2 regions of the Stenotrophomonas sp. YJH_SMC_36 genome follow, and region 1 is predicted to be linked to the other one. Evidence: predicted binding sites of a transcription regulator. Region 1 holds the regulator's gene; the other holds the start of a gene.
What was found. The regulator FliA, encoded in region 1, starts transcription of late flagellar genes. The targets are predictions, from matches to a motif close to TAAAGTTTNNCNNNCNNNGGCCGATAA.
Positions count from the first base shown of each region.

Region 2: AC5P76_RS02280 (HDOD domain-containing protein) is a predicted target of FliA. The motif match lies at 6,070-6,096, and genes of this name have one in related genera.

Region 1 is NZ_JCAFTD010000012.1:24,857-35,886, forward strand. Features, by position in the region: gene flhA (flagellar biosynthesis protein FlhA) at 1-2,031, shown strand, start outside; gene flhF (flagellar biosynthesis GTPase FlhF) at 2,177-3,829, shown strand; gene AC5P76_RS18435 (MinD/ParA family ATP-binding protein) at 3,816-4,703, shown strand; gene AC5P76_RS18440 (RNA polymerase sigma factor FliA) at 4,700-5,443, shown strand; gene cheY (chemotaxis response regulator CheY) at 5,501-5,893, shown strand; gene AC5P76_RS18450 (protein phosphatase CheZ) at 5,893-6,498, shown strand; gene AC5P76_RS18455 (chemotaxis protein CheA) at 6,501-8,333, shown strand; gene AC5P76_RS18460 (flagellar motor protein) at 8,435-9,175, shown strand; gene motD (flagellar motor protein MotD) at 9,177-10,190, shown strand; gene AC5P76_RS18470 (ParA family protein) at 10,195-10,977, shown strand; gene AC5P76_RS18475 (chemotaxis protein CheW) at 10,974-11,030, shown strand, end outside.
Region 2 is NZ_JCAFTD010000001.1:533,346-544,375, forward strand. Features, by position in the region: gene AC5P76_RS02260 (hypothetical protein) at 95-436, opposite strand; gene AC5P76_RS02265 (thiolase family protein) at 559-1,734, opposite strand; gene AC5P76_RS02270 (autotransporter serine protease) at 1,918-4,746, shown strand; gene AC5P76_RS02275 (Glu/Leu/Phe/Val dehydrogenase dimerization domain-containing protein) at 4,805-5,902, opposite strand; gene AC5P76_RS02280 (HDOD domain-containing protein) at 6,183-7,265, shown strand; gene AC5P76_RS02285 (phospholipase D family protein) at 7,269-8,837, opposite strand; gene AC5P76_RS02290 (RNA pseudouridine synthase) at 8,880-9,578, opposite strand; gene AC5P76_RS02295 (M48 metallopeptidase family protein) at 9,627-10,127, opposite strand; gene AC5P76_RS02300 (DUF2058 domain-containing protein) at 10,191-10,748, shown strand; gene AC5P76_RS02305 (DksA/TraR family C4-type zinc finger protein) at 10,874-11,030, shown strand, end outside.

The DNA.
Region 1 (11,030 bases):
CTGATCGTGCTGGCGCTGCTGGCGATGGTGGTGGTGCCGCTGGCGGCGCCCGTGCTCGATGCGCTGTTCACCTTCAACATCGCCATCTCGCTGATGGTGCTGCTGGCGGTGGTGTACGTGAAGCGCCCGCTGGATTTCACCATCTTCCCGATCGTGCTGCTGGTCACCACCATGCTGCGGCTGGCACTGAACGTGGCCTCCACCCGCGTCATCCTGCTCAATGGCCAGAACGGCCACGACGCGGCCGGCAAGGTCATCGCCGCGTTCGGTGAATTCGTGATCGGCGGCAACTATGCGGTCGGCATCGTGGTGTTCGCCATCCTGACCATCATCAACTTCGTGGTCATCACCAAGGGCGCCGGCCGTGTCTCGGAAGTGACCGCGCGCTTCATCCTCGACGCCATGCCCGGCAAGCAGATGGCCATCGATGCCGATCTCAACGCCGGCCTGCTGACGCGCGAAGAAGCCAAGCTGCGCCGCGAGGAGGTCCGCGAGGAAGCCGACTTCTATGGCGCGATGGACGGCGCCAGCAAGTTCATCCGGGGTGATGCGATTGCCGGCATCCTGATCCTGTTCATCAACATGCTCGGTGGCCTCGCCGTGGGCGTGCTGCAGCATGGCATGCCGTTCGGCGATGCCGCTGCGACCTACACCCTGCTGTCCATCGGTGACGGTCTGGTGGCGCAGCTGCCGGCCCTGCTGGTTTCCAGCGCAGTGGCGATGCTGGTCACCCGTGCCTCGCGCTCGCAGGACATGGCACAGGCGATGACCGGCCAGGTGTTCGGCCAGTACCGTGCCCTGGCCATCACGGCCGGCATCATCGGCCTGGTCGGCCTGGTGCCCGGCATGCCCAACGTCGCTTTCCTGACGCTTGCCTCCATTCTCGGCTTCATCGCCTGGAAGCTGTACCGGAAGGGACAGGCCCCGGCCCCGAGCGACGCTGCCGGCAGCGACCCCGGCGCGGTCAGTGCGCTGGGCCGACCGGCGGCGCCGGCCCCCACCGCGGAACTGAGCTGGGACGAACTGCGCCCGGTCGACCCGCTGGGGCTGGAGGTCGGTTACCGGCTGATTCCGCTGGTGGACAGCAATCAGGGCGGCGAACTCATGGCACGCATCAAGGGCGTGCGGCGCAAGCTGACCCAGGACGTGGGATTCCTGATTCCATCCGTGCACATCCGCGACAACCTGGAACTGCCGGCCAACGGCTACCGCGTGCTGGTGCATGGCGTGCCGGTGGCAACCGCCGAGATCCATCCCGACCGCGAACTGGCGCTGGACCCCGGCAGTGCGCTCGGCCCGCTGGACGGCATCGCCGGCAAGGATCCCGCCTTCGGCCTGGACGCTACCTGGATCCAGCCGCACCAGCGCGCCCAGGCCGAAACCATGGGCTACACCGTGGTCGACCCGGCCACCGTGGTCGCCACCCATCTTTCCCACCTCATCCGCGAGCATGCGCCGGAGCTGCTGGGCCACGAAGAGGTGCAGCACCTGCTGGCCAACCTCGCCAAGAGCGCACCCAAGCTCGTCGAAGATCTGACGCCCAAGGCGCTGCCGTTGTCGGCCGTGGTGCGGGTGCTGCAGAACCTGCTGGTGGAACGCATTCCGATCCGCCAGCTGCGCAAGATCGCCGAAGCACTGGTGGAGCACGCGCCGTCCAGCCAGGACCCGGCCACGCTCACCGCCGCAGTGCGCACCGCGCTCGGCCGCTTCATCGTGCAGGAGATCGCCGGAATGTCGGTGGAGCTGCCGGTGTTCACCCTCAACCCGCAATTGGAACGCGTCTTGCAGGAGTCCACGCAGGGCAACGGCGCCGCGCTGGAACCCGGGCTTGCCGAGCGACTGCATCAGAGTCTGGCCGAATGTGTCAGCAAGCAGGAAGCCCGCAACGAGCCCGCGGTCGTGCTGGTTCCCGGCCCGGTACGTGCCGCGTTGGCACGCCTGGTCCGTCACAGCGTTCCGTCGCTGTCGGTACTGGCGTACAGCGAAGTGCCGGAGGACAAGCGCCTGAAGCTGGTCGGAACGATCAGCTGACGCCGCCCACCGATGCGTCAGAAAACAGACACCACCTTCGAACCACCGCAACAGACAGATGCCAAGGGGAACCCGTTCCGTGCAGACCACCGACCACCCGCGTTCTCCCACCACCACCCCGCCGTCCCCGTCCCGTGACCACAGCATGAAAATCAAACGATTCGTCGCCGCCGACATGCGCTCGGCCATGAACCTGGTGCGCAAGGAACATGGTCCCGATGCTGTGATCCTGTCCAACCGCCGGATCGAGGAAGGCGTCGAGATCGTCGCCGCAGCCAACTATGACGAGAGCGCGGTGCAACGCGCGCTGGAAGCCTCGCGGCGCGACGTGGCTCCGCCGCCGCCGAAACCGCGCACCGCCGCGGATGCAGTGATCGCCGCAGTCACCCGCCGCCGCTCCGCGACACCGGCCCAGCAGCCGGTGACCGCCACCACATCGGCCGTGGCCGCCCTCGCCCGCGCGGCCGTCGGTGCCACCGGCCGCACCCTGGACAGTGCGGACGAGATCGTGCCCACCCGCGGCAGTTCCGGCTTCGCTGCCACCCTGGCGCGTGCCACCGTCAACGATCCGGCACTGCCGGAGCAGATCTTCGCGCCGTTCGCGAGCGCCGTCGTGGCTCCCGCACCGGCGCCCGCCAACCGCGCCCGTTTCCTGATCGACCCGCCGCAGGACGAGCATCACGAATCCCCCGCGCCGGCAGTGCTGCCGCCGCCGCTGCCGATCACCACTGCGGCCACTGCGCAGGCCGAGTCCGTGCACCCCGAGCCGCCGTACGCGCAGGACGTTGCCGAGACCACGCCAGCCCCTGCCGCTGCCGCTGAAGCGGAGACCGCGCCGGCCCCGGCGCCGCTCCTTGCCCCGGCGCCGGTACTGACGGTGGTTGCACAGGACGATGCCGAGATCCGCCAGCTGCGCCACGAAGTGGCCGGCATGCGCCAGGTCATCGAGCGCGAGATGAACCGCTTCACCGACGAGCGCCTGCGCGGCTGCCCGGTGCGGGCGACCGCCCTGGACCTGATGGACGAGTACGGATTCGATGCCGGGCTGGCCCGCGATGTGGCCATGCAGATACCGCTGGATACCGAAGCCCACCGGGGCCGCGGGCTGATGCTGGGCCTGATCTCGCGCAGGCTGCCGATCGCGCCGGTCGATCCGCTGGAAGAAGGCGGCGTGATCGCTCTGGTCGGTCCGACCGGGGCCGGCAAGACCACCACCATCGCCAAGCTCGCCTCGCGCTTCGCCGAGAAGCACGCGCCGCGCGATGTGGCCCTGGTCACCACCGACACGCTGCGCATCGGTGCCCGCGAGCAGCTGTACGGCTATGGCCGCCAGCTCGGCATCGCGGTACATGAAGCCAACAGCGGTACCGACCTGGACCAGCTGCTGGAGCGGCTGAAGGACTACAAGCTGGTGCTGATCGATACCGCTGGCCTGGGCCCGCGTGACCGCGCCCTGGCCGCGCAGCTGCAGTGGCTGCGTGCCGCCCGCCAGGTCCGCACCCTGCTGGTGCTGCCGGCCAATACCAGCTTTGGCGACATGGACGAGGTGGTGCGCCGCTTCGGCGCGGCCAACCTGCAGGGCCTGGTGCTGAGCAAGCTGGATGAGACCGGCCGCTTCGGCAACGCCCTGTCAGTGGCGGTAGACCACGCGCTGCCGATCACCTGGGTGACCGATGGCCAGGACGTTCCGGACGACCTGCACCGGGCCAGCGCGGCCAATCTTGTACTTCGCCTTGAAGATTTGCGCCGAGCGGCCGATATGCCCTGCAACCCGGAGTTGAACCATGCCGTCGCGTGAGTACGCCAAGCTGACCAAGACCTTCCCGCTGTCGGCCACCCGCAGCGAGCCGCTCGGCCCTGTGCGCACCATCGCCGTGACCGGCGGCAAGGGCGGCGTCGGCAAGACCAACGTCTCGGCCAACCTGGCCGTGGCGCTGGCCGGCATGGGCAAGCGCACGCTGCTGCTCGACGCCGACCTGGGCCTGGCCAACATCGACGTGATCCTGGGCCTGAATCCCACCCACACCCTGGCGGATCTGGTCGCCGGCCGCTGCTCGCTGGAAGACGTGATCGTCGAAGGTCCGAACGGCGTGCTGGTGGTGCCGGCCGCGTCCGGTCGGCGGCACATGGCCGAGCTGGCCCCGGCCGAGCACATCGGCCTGGTGAACGTGTTCTCCGAACTGGAACGCGAGCTGGACATCATGGTGGTGGACACCGCCGCCGGCATCACCGACGGCGTGCTGACCTTCTGCCAGGCCGCACAGGACACGGTTGTCGTGGTCTGCGACGAACCGGCCTCGATCACAGACGCCTACGCACTGATCAAGGTGCTGTCGCGCGAGCGCGGCGTGGACCGCATCCAGGTGGTGGCCAACATGGTGCGCGACCCCAACGAGGGCCGCGTGCTGTATGAAAAGCTGACCCGGGTCTGCGAGAAGTTCCTTGCCGATGTCTCGCTGAACTACCTGGGCTGCGTGCCGCAGGATGACTGGCTGCGCCTGTCGGTGCAGCGCCAGCAGCCGGTGGTGAAGGCCTATCCATCCAGCCCGGCGGCGCTGGCGATCACCGAGATCGCCCGTCGCACCGCCCGCTGGCAGGCCCCCACCGAGCCACGCGGTGGCGTTGAATTCTTCCTCGAGCGCATCCTCAAGCAACGCGGGGTGGCAGCATGAAAGGCGCGGCCCAGTACAGGGAAGTCCAGCGCTCGGCGGCGACCGAGGTCATCGCCCAGCACTCGGACCTGGTGCGGCGCATCGCCCATCACCTGGCCGCACGCCTGCCGGCCAGCGTCGAAGTGGACGACCTGATCCAGGCCGGCATGATGGGCCTGATCGAAGCCTCGCGCAGCTACGACGCCGACCAGGGTGCCTCGTTCGAGACCTATGCCTCGATCCGCATCCGCGGCTCGATGATCGACGAGATCCGCCGTGGCGACTGGGTACCGCGCTCGGTGCATCGGCGCGCCCGCGATGCGGCCGCCACCATCCGCCGCCTGGAGCAGACCACGGGCCGTGCAGCCAGTGCCACCGAGGTGGCGGCGGCCATGGACATGCCACTGCCCGAGTACCTGCGGCTGATGGAGGACGCCTCGCGCGGCCAGGTGCTGAGCCTGGAATCGCGCATCGAAGACCAGGGCGAACTGGACACCGTCGCCCAGGGCGGACCCACACCGCAGCAGGTCCTGGAACGTGGCGAATTCGGCCGCGAACTGGGCAAGGCCATCGGCCATCTGCCCGAACGCGAACAGCTGGTGCTCTCGCTGTACTACGAGCAGGAGCTGAACCTGAAGGAGATCGGCGCGGTGCTCGGCGTGAGCGAATCGCGCGTCTGCCAGATCCACGGCCAGGCCGTGCTGCGCCTGCGCGGCCGGCTGAAGATCTTCGAGGCCGCGGATGCCGGGCTTGAAGAATGAACATGCCCGCGGCGGCCACGGCCACCGCGGGCGACTGAACAACAAAGGAACTCCGCTTTGAACAAGAACATGCGCATCCTGATCGTCGACGACTTCTCGACCATGCGCCGCATCGTCAAGAATCTGCTGGGCGATCTGGGCTTCACCAACACCGCCGAAGCCGAGGACGGGCATGCCGCACTGTCGATGCTGCAGAGCCAGCCGTTCGACTTCGTGGTCACCGACTGGAACATGCCGGTGATGACCGGCATCGAACTGCTCAAGGCGATCCGCGCCGATGCCAAGCTCAAGACCCTGCCGGTGCTGATGGTCACCGCCGAGGCCAAGCGCGAGCAGATCATCGAAGCGGCGCAGAGCGGCGTGAACGGCTACATCATCAAGCCGTTCACCGCGCAGACGCTGGAAGAGAAACTGGGCAAGATCTTCGAACGCCTGGCGGCCAGCGCCTGATGGACGCCACGGTCGACAAGAACGCCCTCGTCCTGCGCCTGCAGGAAGCCCTCGACGCGCTCGAATCCGGCGACGAGAGCGCCTGGCGCCAGCGCATCGACGCCCTGGTGGCCGCACGCACGCAGCCGATGATGAGCGGCCTGTCACGGCTGGCCCGCGAACTGGGCCAGGCCCTGGGCGAACTGCCGACCGTCCCCAGCGAGGCGGGCGAGCTGGACGACGCCTGCGCGCGCCTGGACCATGTGGTGGCGATGACCGAACAGGCCACGCACCGCACCCTGGACCTGGCCGAAGAGTGCCGCAGCCTCACCGAACAGCTGCGCGCCGAAGGCCTGCAGCCGGGGCAGGATGCGCAGCTGGAACGCATCCGCCACAACCTGACCGAGATTGCCCTGACCCAGAGCTATCAGGACCTGACCGGACAGATCATCCGTCGCGTGGTCGGCATCGTCCGCCGCGTGCACGAAGGCTTTGGCGCGCTGGGCCTGCCACCGGAGCAGCATCGCACCGATCCGGCGCTGGCCGGACCGGCACTGAAGGGACTGGACCGCCACGCGGTCTCTCAGAACGACGCCGACGACCTGTTGTCGGACCTGGGACTGTAAGCATGAGCGCGGTATCCGACGACATCACCGCCGATTTCATCATCGAGGCACAGGAAATCCTGGATCGCCTCGGCGAACAGCTGGTGTCGCTGGAACAGGCGCCGCAGGACGCCGACCAGCTCAACGCCGTGTTCCGTGGCTATCACACGCTCAAGGGCGGCGCCGGCTTCCTCGGCATCACCGCCATGGTCGAGCTGTGCCATGCCGCCGAAGAGGCACTGGGCGCCGCCCGCGCTGGCCAGGCGGTGCTGCAGCCGCATCACTTCGATGCCGCACAGCAGTCTCTGGACTACCTGCAATCGATGCTGGATGCCGTGTCTTCCGGCAACGAACCCGGCTATGCCCCGCCGGACCTGATCGCCCAGTTCGACGTGCACGGCACTGCTGCGCCGGCTGCTGTCGCCCCCACAGCAGCCGCGCCCGCTGCCGGTGACCTGATCACCGACGACGAGTTCGAGGCCCTGCTCGATCAGCTGCACGGCAGCAACGCCCCCACCGCAGTGGCGACGCCGGTCAAGGCCGACGATGGCCTGATCAGCGAGGATGAGTTCGAAGCCCTGCTGGACCAGCTGCACGGCGGCGCCGCCCCCGGCGCGAAACCCGTGGCTGCTCCGCCGGCGCCTGCGCCTGCACTGCCCGCACCGCGCCCCGCGGCCGCCGCTGCCAAGCCCGCGGCCAACAAGCCGGTGGCCGAGGCCGAGCACACCGTGCGCGTGGATACCAAGCGGCTGGATGCGATCGTCAACCTGATCGGCGAACTGGTGCTGTCGCGCAACCGGCTCAAGACCCTGCGTGCGCGCCTGCGCGACGAGGAACTGGACCGCGCCGTGTCGACCCTGGACATCGCCACCGCGCGCCTGCAGTCGGCAGTGATGCGCACGCGCATGCAACCGGTCGGCAAGGTGTTCTCGCGCTTCCCCAAGGTCGCCCGCGATGTTGCCCGCTCGCTGAAGAAGGAAGTGGACCTGGAGCTGGTCGGCGCCGAAACCGAGCTTGACCGCAACCTGGTCGAGGCCCTGGCCGACCCGCTGGTGCACCTGGTCCGCAACGCCATCGACCATGGTGTGGAGATGCCCGATCTGCGCGAAGCACAGGGCAAACCACGCATGGGCCACGTGCGTCTGTCGGCCCAGCAGGAAGGCGACTACGTCAGCATCGAGGTGCAGGACGATGGCGCCGGCATCGATCCGGAAAAACTGCGCGCGAAAGCACGCGAAAAGGGCTTGATCGACCCGGAGGCGGCGGCCCGGCTGAGCAGCGAGGAATGCCTGCACCTGGTGTTCCTGCCCGGCTTCTCCACCAAGCAGCAGGTGACCGACATCTCCGGCCGCGGCGTCGGCATGGATGTGGTGCAGTCGCGCATCCGCGAGCTCAGTGGGCAGATCCAGATCCAGTCGGAACTGGGTCGGGGCAGCCGCTTCCTGATCCGCGTGCCGCTGACCCTGGCGATCCTGCCAACCCTGCTGGTGCAGGCCGGCGAGGACGTCTATGCGCTGCCGCTGGCGCGCGTGATGGAAGTGCTGCATGCACCGCGCACCTCGCTGGGCTGGTTCGATGGCCGGGCGGTGCTGGATCGTCGCTCGCACACCCTGCCGCTGGTCGATCTGCGCCAGTGGCTGGATGTGACGCCGGCCGCCTCGGCGCTGCTCACCATCGTGGTGCTGCAGGCCGGCGAGGCGCGCTTCGGCCTGGTCGTGGACCAGGTCCGTGGGCGCGAGGAAGTGGTCATCAAGCCATTGCCGAAGGCCCTGCGCGGCCTGCGCGGCTACGCCGGTGCGACGCTGATCGGTGATGGCCGGATGGCCCTCATCCTCGACGTGGATGGCCTGCGATGACGCTCGCCGGGCCATGCCTGGCGAACCAGAAACTGTGACTACCGTCTGTACGCGATCGACCGGTGTCTCAAGTCCCATTCACACACGCCGATACCGGACCCATGGATAGACTCAGCCTCATCGGACTCTTTCTCGCCCTGGCCTCGCTGGTCGGCGGCAGCATCCTCAAGGGCGCCGGACTGGCGTCCCTGTGGTCGCCTGCGGCGTTCGTGATCGTCATCGTCGGCACCATCGCCGCGATCCTGCTGCACACCGCACCCGCCGTATTCAGGCATGCCTTCCGGATCGTGCGCTGGGTCGTGCGCCCGCCGCACAGCGATCGTCGCGAGCTGATCCAGCAGATCGTCGAGTGGAGCAACATCGCCCGCCGCCAGGGCCTGCTGGGCCTGGAAGCGCAGGTGGAAGCGCAGCAGGATCCGTTCCTGCGCAAAGGCCTGCAGCTGCTGGTCGACGGCGTCGAGCCCGAATCGATCCGGCACATGCTGGAGATCGAGCTGGGCAGCCAGGAACACCGTGACCAGGCCGCTGCCAAGGTCTTCGAGGGCATGGGCATCTATGCGCCGACGCTGGGCATCATCGGTGCGGTGCTGGGCCTGATCGCCGTCATGAAGAACCTGGCCGACCCCAGCAAGCTGGGGCATGGCATCGCCGCCGCCTTCACCGCCACCATCTACGGCATCGCGTCGGCCAACCTGCTGTTCCTGCCGATCGCCGCCAAGCTGAAGGGAGTGATCGCCCACAACAGCCGCGACCGCGAGATGGTCATCGAAGGCCTGATCTCGATCGCGCAGGGCGAGAACCCGCGCAACATCGAAACCAACCTGTCCGGCTTCCTGCACTGACATGGCCCGCCGCAGACACCACGAAGAGCACGCCAACCATGAAGCATGGGCGATCCCCTATGCCGATCTGATGACGCTGCTGCTGGCCTTCTTCGTGGTGATGTATGCGATCTCCTCGATCAACGAAGGCAAGTACCGGATCATGGCCGATGCGCTCACCGATGCCTTTGGTGGCGCGCCGCGCACCATCAATCCGGTGCAGGTCGGCAACAAGCAGGTGCAGGGGGGCGGCTGGGACAGTCCTTCGGTGATCAAGTCCGGCACCAAGATCGGCCCGTCCGCACCGGCACCCTCGCACGACCCTACCCTGCTGCCGGCCATGGCCTCGCAGATGCGCATGCCGGTCTCGGTGCACGACCAGCAGCAGATCGCCCGTGCCGAGCGCCAGCTCAGCAGCATCGCCGACCGGTTGACCGCCGCGCTGTCGCCGCTGATCGAGCGCGGCATGATCAGCGTGCGCCGCACCGAGCTGTGGATCGAAGTGGAGATCAACAGCGACATCCTGTTCCCGACCGGCTCGGCGGCGCTGGACGTGCACGCGCGCGGGACGCTGTCCAGCCTGGCCGGTGTGCTGCGCGACGTACCCAACAGCGTGCGGGTGGAAGGCCACACCGACAACGTGCCGATCGCCACCGCCACCTTCCCCTCCAACTGGGAACTGTCGGCCGCGCGGGCCGCCAGCGTGGTCCACCTGTTCGCCGACCAGGGCCTGCAGCCTTCGCGTCTGGCCATGGTCGGCTACGGCCAGTTCCGCCCGCGCGAGGACAACGACAGTGCGCAGGGTCGCAACCGCAACCGGAGGGTGATGGTCATCATCCTGGCCGACACCTCGCACTCGGTCGACCCGCTGGGCCAGCGCCTGAACGCCGCCAACGGCGCGGCCGACCCGTCCGCCGGGCCTGCGGCAACACCCGCCACAGTGCCCTCCCCGTCCCCCATCGCACCGGTGCAGTTGCCACCGGTGCCGGCTGGCAGCCGTGTCGGCGCCGCCGCTCCCCCGGCAATGAAGGAGTAAACCCATGCGCATCTGGGCAGTCGCCAACCAGAAGGGCGGAGTCGGCAAGACGACGACCACCCTGGCCCTCGGTCGCAACCTGGCCACGCAGGGCCATCGCGTGCTGCTGATCGATCTTGATCCCCACGCCTCGCTCAGCCGCGCCTTCGGCGTGCCGGTGGACCCGCCACCGACCGGCGTACTTGAGCTGTTCGGCGCACCTCCGGCCGAGCTGTCCAGCCTTTGCCACACCAGCAGCGTCAGCGGCCTGGACTACGTCTGTGCACAGCCGGCACTGGCCACGCTGGAGCGCCGCAGCGCCAACCAGCCGGGCCTTGGCCTGGCGCTGCAGAACGCGCTGGCACGGCACCAGGGCCAGCACGACTACATCCTACTGGACTGCGCGCCCACACTCGGCCTGCTGATGATCAATGCGCTCGCGGCAGCGGACCGCCTGATCATTCCGACGCAGGCCGAGCCGCTGGCACTGCACGGGCTGGACGGCATGGTGCGCACCGGTGAGATGGTCGAGCGCTCGCGCCGGCGCCCGCTGCCGATCTCGATCCTGCCCACCCTGTTCGACCGCCGCACCCGCACCGGCAACGAATCACTGCGCAGCATGCAGGACCGTCACGGCGCACGCGTCTGGGAGGATGCGATTCCGATCGACACGCGGGTCAGCAACGCGGCCGGCCTGACCCTGCCGAGCGTCGGCGAGGACTATCCCGGCCGCGGGCTCGCGGCCTACCGTCGCGCGCTGAACTGGATCCTTGGCGAGGATGCGCGCGCGCTGGAGCAAGCCGCATGAACACCACCGGCGTGCTGGACGACTATCTGGACGAGCTGCTGGGCGAAGCGATC
Region 2 (11,030 bases), on a different contig from region 1:
CGCCCTTGTGAAGGCGGGGTCGCGGAACGCGATGCAAAGAAAAAGCCGCTGGCGAACCAGCGGCTTTTCCAGAACAGCGTGAAGAAAGAAGTTATTACTTCTTGGCTTCTTCAGCAGCGTCCTTGGCCTGCTCGGCGGTGCCTTCGGCAGCCTTGGCAGCGTCCTTGGCCTGTTCAGCAGCAGCGTCGGTAGCGGCGCCAGCAGCCTGGGCAGCGGCGTCAGCCGAAGCGTCAGCAGCGGTGGCGGCGGTGTCGGCGGCCTGCTGGGCAGCGTCGGCGGTCTGGGCGCCAGCAGCGGCGGCCTGATCGGCAGCAGCCTGGGCTTCGGTGGCGGCTTCGTTGGCCGAAGCAGCGGCGTCCTGGGCAGCTTCCTGCTTCGAGCAGGCGGCCAGGGCCAGAGCCAGGGACATCGCGACCAGCAGCTTGTTGATGCTCATTGTGTGAATCCTCGTCGTTAGATTAGGCAACGCGCAACTGCGCGCCGACAACATGATGACAAGCCACGTTTGGCTGTCAAGCGATCCCGCATTCATTTTTGCGAAATCGCAGTTAAACCTTTTTAAATCAATTCGATGGCAATTGCGGTCGCCTCGCCACCACCGATGCACAGGGTGGCAATGCCGCGCTTGCCACCGCGCGTGCGCAGGGCGTTGACCAGGGTCACCACCAGGCGTGCCCCGGATGCGCCGATCGGATGGCCCAATGCGCAGGCCCCACCATTCACGTTGAGCTTGTCATGGGGAATGCCCAGTTCGCGCATCGGGGCCATCGCCACCACGGCGAAGGCTTCGTTGATTTCGAACAGATCCACCTGGTCCAGCGACCAGCCGGTCTTCTGCAGCAATGCGTGGATGGCGCCGATCGGTGCGGTGGTGAACCACTCCGGCTCCTGCGAATGCGTGGCGTGGCCGACGATGCGTGCCAGCGGGGTGATGCCGCGGGCCTTGGCGTCTTCCTCGGTCAGCAGCACCACGGCGGCGGCGCCGTCGGAAATGCTGGACGAGCTGGCAGCGGTCACGCTGCCGTCCTTCTTGAATGCCGGGCGCAGGGTCGGAATCTTGGCGATGTCCGAGCGGCCGGGCTGTTCATCGGTGTCGACCTCGACCTCACCCTTGCGGGTGGCCACCTTCACCGCGACGATCTCGTCGGCGAACGCACCGTTGGTCTGCGCCGCCTGCGCGCGCTTGACCGATTCGATGGCGTAGGCGTCCTGCTCCTCGCGGCTGAACTGGTACTTGTCCACGGCGCACTCGGCGAATTCACCCATGGCCTTGCCGTCGTAGGCGTTGACCAGGCCATCGTGGGCCATGTGGTCCACCGCCTGGAAGTTGCCGAAGCGGTTGCCGGTGCGCGAGTTGGGCAGCAGGTGCGGCGCATTGGACATCGACTCCATGCCGCCGGCAACCACGACCTTGGCCGAACCGGCTTTGATCAGGTCATGCCCGAGCATGATGGTCTTCATGCCCGAGCCGCACACCTTGTTGAGGGTGCTGGCACCGACGGACAGCGGGATGCCGGCGGCGATCGCGGCCTGGCGGGCGGGCGCCTGGCCAAGGTTGGCCGGCAGCACGCAGCCCATCAGGACTTCGGAAACGTCGCTGGCCGGGACACCGGACTGCTCCAGCGCTGCGGCGATGGCGGCCGCGCCGAGGGTCGGGGTCGGCACACCGTTGAACTGGCCGAGGAAGGAGCCGATGGCGGTGCGTTTGGCGGCGGCGATGACGATGTTGGACATGGCAATCTCGTTGATGCGTAAGCAATGTTCGGAAAGGAGACCGGGGGGCGTTGGATGCGCTCCGGTTTCCCGGCAGACTGCGTGGGGGTCGGCCCAAGTATAGAGGGTCGGGGATGGCTGCCGCTGGATGGCGCCGCATGCCCGCCGGGATGAAGGCGGGCCAACGTTCATGGGATGGAATCGATGGAACGCACGACGATGGCACGGTCGGTCCTGGCAGCGGCGCTGGCGATGGCGCTGACGGCGTGTGGGGGCGGAGGTGGCGGTGGCAACGTGCGCGTTGACCCGCCGCCCACCACGCCGCCGCCTGCACCGCCGCCGCCGACCACGCCGCCCCCGCCCAAACCGCTGGAGCCGGCCTTCGATGCGCACCTGTCGGTCACCCATGCGGGTGCCGCGCAGGCCACCGGTGCCACCGGCAGGGGCGTGCGCATCGGCATCGTCGATTCGGGCGTGCAGCGCGCGGCCGCCGCGCTGAACGGGCGGGTAGTGGCCAACCTCACCTACATCGACCCTGCCCGCAACAATCTGGGCGTGGACGATGTGGTCGGCCATGGCACTGCCGTCGCCAGCCTGGCCGCGGGCGCAGCGGTCGGGCGCTGGCCCGGCGGCATCGCGCCCGGTGCGCAGATCGTGTCGGCGCGGATCATCTCCGACAAGCCGCCGGCAGACGACGGCAGCGGCCAGGGCAATTCCTTCAGCGGCACCCTCGGAGTGGCCCAGGTGCACCGCGACCTGATCAGCTACAACGTCAAGGTGATGAACAATTCCTGGGGCGGTCTGTACTGGACCGACCTGCCCACCACCGCCCAGGTCGCCGGCGAGTACCGGCCTTTCGTCATCAATCACGGCGGGCTGGTGGTGTTCGCCGCGGGCAACGATGCGCGCAGCGAGCCCAGCAGCCTGGCGGCGTTGCCGGGCCAGGCGGGCGTGGCAGGCTCGCGACCGGCTGCGGATCTGGAGCGCGGCTGGCTGGTGGCCACGGCCGTCGATCCCTACGCGCCGGACACGCTGGCCGGTTACGCCAATGCCTGCGGCCAGGCGGCGCGCTACTGTCTGGCGGCGCCGGGCAGCGCGGTCTATCCGGATGACGCGGGCACCAGCTACTTCTGGAACTACGGCACGTCCTTCGCCGCACCTCTGGTGTCGGGCGCAGCCGCGCTGGTGTGGGAGCGGTATCCGTACTTCGACAACAACCTGGTACGGCAGACCCTGCTCGGCACGGCCAAGGACATCGGCGCCGCCGGCGTGGACCCGGTGTTCGGCTACGGCCTGCTCGACATCGGCAGGGCCATCAACGGGCCGGGACGTTTCGACTGGGGCGACGTGATTGCCAATGTCGACGCAGCATCCACCGGTTCGGTCTGGAGCAACGACATCGTCGGCAGTGGCGGCCTGGTCAAGCAGGGCGCCGGCGTGCTGGCGTTGACCGGCAACAGCAGCTACAGCGGTGCCACCCGCATCGAAGGCGGTGTGCTGTCGCTGCGCGACGGCGGCGTGATCCGTTCCAGCGTGAGCATCCTGCCGCAGGCCGATCCATCATCCAGCGGCCTGCAGTTCAATGGCGGCACGCCCCGCGTGGTCGGCAACGTGACCAACGGCAGCAGCGTGTTCCTGACCACCGCCAATACCACGGCGACCATCGAAGGCAACTACGTGCAGCAGGCCGGCGCACAGCTGATGATCGCGCTGGGGGCCAACGCGCTGCAGGTCACCGGCAGCGCCCGTCTGGACGGTGGCGTGCACGTCCACGGATTCGTCGATGGCTACGTGCCGCAGGACGGTACCCGGCAGGATCTGATCCATGCTGCAGCCGGCCTGACCGGCACCTTCAGCACCGCGGCCACATCCAGTGGCCTGCAGGGGCTGGCCCTGCTGCAGACCAGCTATGGCTATGACAGCAACAACGCATGGTTGAACCTGACCCGGATCAGTGTCACCGCCGCTGCGCGTGGGCTCGATGCCGGTGTGCAGACAACTGCGGCGCGGCTGGAAGGCGCGTTCGTCGAACTGGACGGCAACCACGCGTTGCAGGATTCACCATTCGGTGGCGCAGCGGCCGGCCTGCAGCGCAGCACGGGCCTGGCGGCCACGCTGGAGAGCCTGTCCGGCAAGGCCCACACGCGTGCCGAGGCGGCGACCTTCGACAGCATCGACATGTCGCGACGCGCGGTGGCCGCCCGTTTCGATCGCGTGCAGGCTCTGCCTGCGCTGCGCGGTGCCTGGCAGAGCACGTTGGGTGAGGCAGGGCAGGGCAGTTTCGCCGGCAGCGCCACCGACAGCCGGGGCTGGATGGCCGGTCAGGACGTGCCGCTGGGCAGCCATGGCCTGCTGGGCATGGCGTTCGGTGAAACACGCAGCAACGGTGGCAGTGCCTTCAACGGTGACCGCGGGCAGGACCGCCAGGCGCAGGCGCAGCTGTATGCCGGCTGGAGCGTTGGGCACGGTTATGCATTGGCACAGTTCGGCACAGGGCGGTTCACCCGCGAACTGGACCGGCAGCTGCTGCTGGGTGCAGGTGCCTACGGCGTTTCCGCGCGCTACGGCGGTCGATTCAGCAGCGCCAGTGTCGAAAGCGGCTATCGCTTCGGCACCGTCGGCGCGTCGTTGACACCGTATGTCGGTGCCAGTGCCACGCGGGTGGATACCGCGGCGTTCAACGAGCGCGGCGGCTTCGGTTTCGGCCTGCGGGGTGAAGCCAATCGTACGCAGCGCAGCCAACTGCTGGCGGGGCTGCGCGGCGAGCGCGGCTGGGGACGCTGGACGCTGCGCGGGCACGCCGAATGGCAGCAGCGCCTTCAGGGCGGCGCCGGGGAGTGGCAGGCCAGCTTCGTCGGTGTCGACGCGTGGGCACCGTTGCCCGGTGCCGACTCACCGCGTGGCAGCGCCCTGCTCGGGCTTGCGCTGGAGTCGTGGTGGGGGCGGAGTGGCCGTCTGAGCCTGGGCATCGATCAGCGTGTCGGCGGTGATGACGCACGGCAAGCGGCGCTGCGTTACAGCGCCGGGTTCTGATCCATCATGGGGTTGCCGGCGCCCGGAGGGGCGCCGTGCCGAGGCCCGGCAGGGGCGGTCAACCGCCGCGCAGATTGCCCAGGCGCGGGGTGCTGCGGCCCAGCGGCATCTTCAGCTTGCCGATCGACAGGATGCGGCTCTCGGCGATTCGGTCGGCCGCACGTTGCGGCGCGATGTTCTCGCGCTGCGACAGTTCAAAGATGCGTGTCAGGTTGTGGTAGATGCTGCGGATCAGGCGCATCGCGCGCTCGCGGTTGTAGCCATCGATCTCCAGCGACACGTTCATCACGCCACCGGCATTGACCGCGTAATCGGGTGCGTACAGGATGCCGCGCGCGTGCAGTTCATCGCCGATTTCCAGGCTGGACAGCTGGTTGTTGGCGGTGCCACAGATGATCTTGGCCTTGATCCGCGGCAGGGTGTCGGCATTGATCGAGCCTTCCAGCGCGCACGGCGCGAAGACGTCGGCATTCACTTCGTGGATCTCGTCCGGCTTCACTGCTTCGGCGCCGAAATCGCTGACTGCGCGATCGACCAGGGCCGCGTCCAGGTCGGTGACATACAGCTTCGCGCCGCGGTCGCGCAGCAGCTTGACCAGTTCCATGCCGATGTGGCCCAGGCCCTGCACCGCGATGCTGGTCTTGCCCACTTCCTCGTGGCCGAACTTGAAACGCATCGACGCCATCAACGCCTGCAGCGCGCCGTAGGCGGTGAACGGTGCGGGATCTCCGGAGCCGCCATGCACCTGGTGGACGCCGGTCACGAACTGGCTTTCCAGGTAGATGTTCTCCATGTCGTTGACGTCGGTACCGACGTCTTCGGCGGTGATGTAGCGGCCACCCAGCGAATCGACATAGCGACCGAAGGCGCGGAACAGGACTTCGGTCTTGTCCGCTTTCGGATCGCCGATGATCACCGCCTTGCCGCCACCGACATTGAGGCCGGCCAGCGCATTCTTGTAGGTCATCGTCCGGCTCAGCCGCAGCACGTCGGCCAGCGCTTCGTCGGTGCTGGCATAGGGACGCATGCGCACGCCGCCCAGGGCCGGGCCCAGGGTGGTGTTGTGGATGGCGATGATCGCCTTCAGGCCGGCGTCATGGCTGTGGCAGAACACCACCTGTTCGTGGCCGGTGGTGGCGAGGGTTTCGAATAGCATGGCGTCTCCGATGGTGCGAACGGCGGCGAACTGCAGCGAACGACCAGTGAACGGTAGGGTCCCAAAACAAAAAAAGCGACGTCGTCGGTGCAGGGAGACGGGTCGCGCGGCGCCATTCTAGTCCATTCCCCGAGTGTCTGCCGTCGACGTCGATGGGCACTGCGGGTTAAAGAAGATGAAAGCGCGGCCGATGCTGCGTCGATGGCCAGTGGCCGGATCGTGTGAAGAGACAGAGACGGGCCATGGCGAGCGCAGTACGACATCGACAGGATCACGGCCGGTGACGCTGGCCTGGGCACGCAGGGTACGCGGCTGGCTTGCGTCGCTGACCGGCGCGGCGCCGTCGCGTCTGTCGGCGGGGCCGCGTCAGGCGGTGGCCGCTGCGGCTGCCCGCCTGCAGGGAGACCCAGTGCCCCCGGGAGAGATCGCCGCGCAGCTGCAGCGTGGCCTGCACGCGCTGGCGCTGTACCCGCGACTGGCGGGCGAGCCCGGCCCTGTCGATGCCGCCAGCGCCGGACTGGCACAGGCGGTGGCGGACGCGCTGCAGGATCGCGACTGGGCGACGCGGCAGCTGCCGCGCCGGCCGCAGCTGCTGCCGCAGCTGATCCAGACCGTCAACGATGATGCCGCCTCGGCACGGGTGATGGCGGCGATCATCGGCCAGGATCCGGTACTCACGGGCAACCTGCTGCGTATCGCCAACAGTCCCGCGTACAAGGTGCACGAACGCCCGGTCGAGAGCCTGCAGCGGGCGGTGACCCTGGTCGGCACGGAAGGCGTGCGGCAGATCATCAGTGCGGTGCTGGTGCAGCCGGTGATGCAGGTTCAGTGCGAGCGGTTCCCGCAGTTCAGCACGATCACCTGGGAGCACGCCCTGCTGGCATCGCGTGCTGCTGCCGACCACGCACGCAGCGTGAACTCCGGCGATGCCTTCGCTGCGCAGTGGCTGGGCCTGGTGCAGGGACTCGGTGCGGCGCTGGTGATGCGCCAGCTGCTGCAGGAAGCCCAGGCGCGCGGCGAGGACGTGCAGCCGGCCCTGGCCCTGCAGCTGCTGCAGCAGTGGTCGTTGCCGCTGGCACAGCGGGTGGCCGCCGCCTGGGAGCTGCCCGACCCGGTGCACCAGACCCTGGCGGCCGACGCCTCGGGCCCGCTGTCCGACAGCCTGCGGCTGGGCAGCGCAGCGGCGGCGGCGAGCCTGCTGTGCCGGCATGGCCACGCCACCCAGGGCCGGATGCTGGCCCTGCTGGAGCAGCTGCCGTCGGCACCGCCCCATGCGTTGCGCTGGATCTGGCGGCGCCTGCATGGTCGCAGCGTGGAAACACTGGACGACGCCCCGCATGAAGGCGAGGCCAGGGCACACTGAGCGCTACAGCTGCGATTCCACCGGCAGCCAGCTGATGATCCGCGACAGCCAGCGCTGGCGCCGCGTAGCACCTGGCTCGTCCTCCACCCAGCGCGGCGGAGGCTCACGCTCCAGCCAGCGCAGCCGATCGCGGTTGTCCACTGCCAGCCACCAGCTGTGCCTGGCGTCGGCCAGGCGCAGGTACTCGTCGCGCAGCTGCGCGCCCAGCACGGGGTCGTCGAACAGCACCCCCATTTCGGTGTTGAGATAGGCCGAGCGCGGGTCGAGGTTGAAGGAACCGACAAAGCCACGGCGGTCGTCCACCAGGAAGGCCTTGGTGTGCAGGCTGGCCCCGCTGCTGCCGAACAGGCCTGCATCGCCCGCCTGGCCCTGTGCCTTCAGCTCATACAGGTGCACGCCGGCGTTCAGCAGGGGCACGCGGTAGCCCATGTAGCCGCCGTGCACGGCCGCAACGTCGTTGGCGGCAAGGGAGTTGGTCACTATGCCCACGTGCACGCCGCGCGACGCCATTGCCGAGAGCCCGTCCAGGCCCTCGTTGCCCGGCACGAAGTAGGGCGAAATCAACAAGGCCTTGCTGCGCGCAGACTCCAGTTCACCGATCAGCCCGGTAACGAGCCAGCTGCCGCGGTCGTCGTTGCGGTGTTTCATCGGCGGATCCGAGACGATGCGCACGGTGCTGCTCCAGTGCAGCGGCTCGGGGCTGGGACGCTGCCGATGGCGTGATTCGGCCACGCGCGCAAGATAGGGCCGGGCAGCATCGCGCTGCGCTTCATGGTCGGACTCACGCACCAGAAGGCGAAGCTGCGCGTCGGTATGGAAGGCCAGCGCGGAGACCGGAATCGCCGCCGGGCTGTTCCAGTAGTCGTCGAATATCCGGTTCGCCTGTGCAACGGCAGGGCCGGCGACCAGCAGGTCCAGGTCCTGGAAGTTCACATCCGTGCGCGCGCTGAAATACTCCTCGCCGATGTTGCGGCCACCGACGATGGCGACACGGCCATCGGCGATCCAGCTCTTGTTGTGCATGCGGTGGTTCACGCTGAAGAAGCGCTGCACCATCTCCACCATGCGCAGGATGCCGCTGCGGTTGCGGAACGGATTGTAGAGCCGGATCTCGATGTTCGGATGCCGGTCCAGCGCCATCATCAGCGCGTCCTTGTCCTTGGCATTCATGTCGTCCAGCAGGATGCGCACGCGCACCCCGCGCTCGGCGGCGTCATGCAGCGCTCTGGCCATCAGGTGACCGATCAGGTCGTCGTGCCAGATGTAGTACTGCAGGTCCAGACTGCGCCCGGCCTGCGCGGTGATCATCGCGCGCGCCGCGAATGCATCCATGCCATCGCCGAGGAAGGCCACGCCGGATTGCCCGGGGTGCGCCTCCTGCAGCGGCACGACCTTCTGGTCGATGCGGGTCTGCGCCGGTTGCAGCGGCAGTACGTGCGACGGCTCACCGTGCGCCTGTGGCGTCAGGTGGTCGGCCAGCAGCAGTCCGGACAGGACCAGCAGCAGGAGGATGGCGAAGATGATCGCAACGACGCGCAACAGGCGTCGCCACACAGGCGCAGGCGGGCTCATGGCCCCATGCTAGTGGATCGGCGTGCCGCGCGGCGGCGCGCGTCAGAACCGTTCGTCGCTGCCCACGTAGCGCCACTGTCCCGGCGGCAGCGGGCCCAGTGCCACCCGGCCGATGCGCAGGCGGCGCAGGGCGGTGACCTGCAGGCCAGCGGCAGCCACCGCGGTCTTCAGGCCCTTGGCCGTCAGCCCCTTGCCGGCGAAGCGCAGCCGCTGCTCGCTCTGCCAGCTCACCTTGGCCCCGCCCGACTCCTGCTGCAGCCGGGCCAGCAGCCAGGGGCCCCGTTCCGGCCCGCCTTCTGCCACTTCGACCAGATACTCCTGTTCGGTGCGGCCGAGATTGCGCTGCAGGTGGGCCAGCGTGGCCGGGTCCTGGCTGACCACGACCAGGCCGCTGTCTGCCGCGGGCAGGGACGCAGCCAGCTGCAACCCGTGGAAATGGCGCTGCAGTGGCCGGATGCCGCTGGCGTCCAGAGCGCTGTGGCTGTTGCTGCTGACCAGCGCACACAGGGTTTCGGCGGCAGCACCAGCCGGCTTGTGCAGCAGCATGCCCACGCGCTCGGCCTTGCTGTCATTGGCCTGTTCATCGACCACGATCACCGCAGTGTCATCGACCGGGCGCTGTGGCTGTTCGACCACCTCGCCATCGACCGTGACCCAGCCACCTTCAATGTAGCGCCGCGCTTCGCCGCGCGGGATGCCGAGCAGGGCGGACAAGCGTTTGTCGAGGCGTATCGGTTCCATGGGCGGGCAGGTCGGGCGGGGGCCGCGCAGTGTAGCCCCTGCGCGCGGTCAGCGCTGGCTGCGGTTGGCCAGCTCGGTCAGGTACAGGCGGGTGTCGAATTCCAGCTGCAGGTAATCGGGCTCCATGTGCTGGCAGAGCTGGTAGAAGGCCTTGTTGTGGTCGGCTTCCTTCAGATGCGCCAGCTCGTGCACCACGATCATGCGCAGGAAGGCGGCCGGCGCCTGCCGGAACACCGTGGCGATGCGGATCTCACGGCTGGCCTTGAGGCGGCTGCCATGCACGCGGGAAATGGCGGTATGCGTGCCCAATGCATGCTTGATCACTTCCAGCGTGTTGTCGTAGCAGACCTTGTTGAGCGGTACCGACTTGCGCAGGTAGCGGTCTTTCAGCTCCTGGGTGTAGTCGTAGAGCTGGCGGTCGCTGCGCACCTCATGGGGCTCGGGATAGCGCTGCTGCAGCCACGGGCCGAGCCGGCCCTGCGCCAGCAGTTCGCTGACCTGGGCGACCAGGGGTTCGGGATAACCGGTGAGGTACTTCAGGACTGCCATGCAGGGGCGGCGGGGCGTCGGTAGAATGGGGGCATCCAAGATTACACGCGGTACGCACCGACCATGGCAAAGCCCAACGCGCTGCAGGAACAATTGCTCAAGGCCGGCCTGGCCAAGAAGTCGCAGGCCAGCGCCGCCGCACGCGAACAGGCCAAGGCGCGCCAGGGCAAGGCTGAATCGACGTCGGCCGAGGTGCAGCGTGAGGCTGAACGCGCCCGCGCCGAGAAGATCGAGCGTGATCGTGCCCTGGCCGCCGAGCGCAACGCACAGGCCAGGCTGGCCGAGCAGAAGGCGCAGGCAAAGCAGATCATCGCCGCCCATGCCGTGCCGCATAAGGGCGAGGACGAGTATCGCTTCAGCGATGGCAGCACGATCCGTACCCTGCTGATCGACCCCAAGCTGCGCAAGGCGCTGTCGGTGGGCGTGCTGGTCATCGTCGCCCAGGGCGAGGGTTACGCGTTGCTGCCCCGTGCTGCGGCTGAAAAGGTGCGCGAGCGTGCGCCGGAAGCCATCGTGGTCGACCACGGGCAGCCGGGCTCGACGGAGGAGATCTCCACCGGCAACGCCGAAGATGATGCCTATTACGCGCAGTTCCAGATTCCTGACGATCTGGTCTGGTAAGCCGCTGCCGCAGGCGTCCCCACGGGCAGACAGGTAGCTGAAGCACGGGCCGGGCGGGGCACTGCCCGGCCTTTTCCGTGGGTGTATCGTCCCCATATCAGGCCACACACCTGCGGAGGACGGACATGGCTACCGGTTGGGCGGGAGATGGCGCGGTCCAGGACCAGATCGACGCGACGGTAGACGATGCGATTGCCCGCGCGCGGCGCCAGCTGCGCCAGGGCCCGGGTCTGGAGCACTGCGAGGAATGCGACGCACCGATTCCGTTGGCGCGGCGCAACG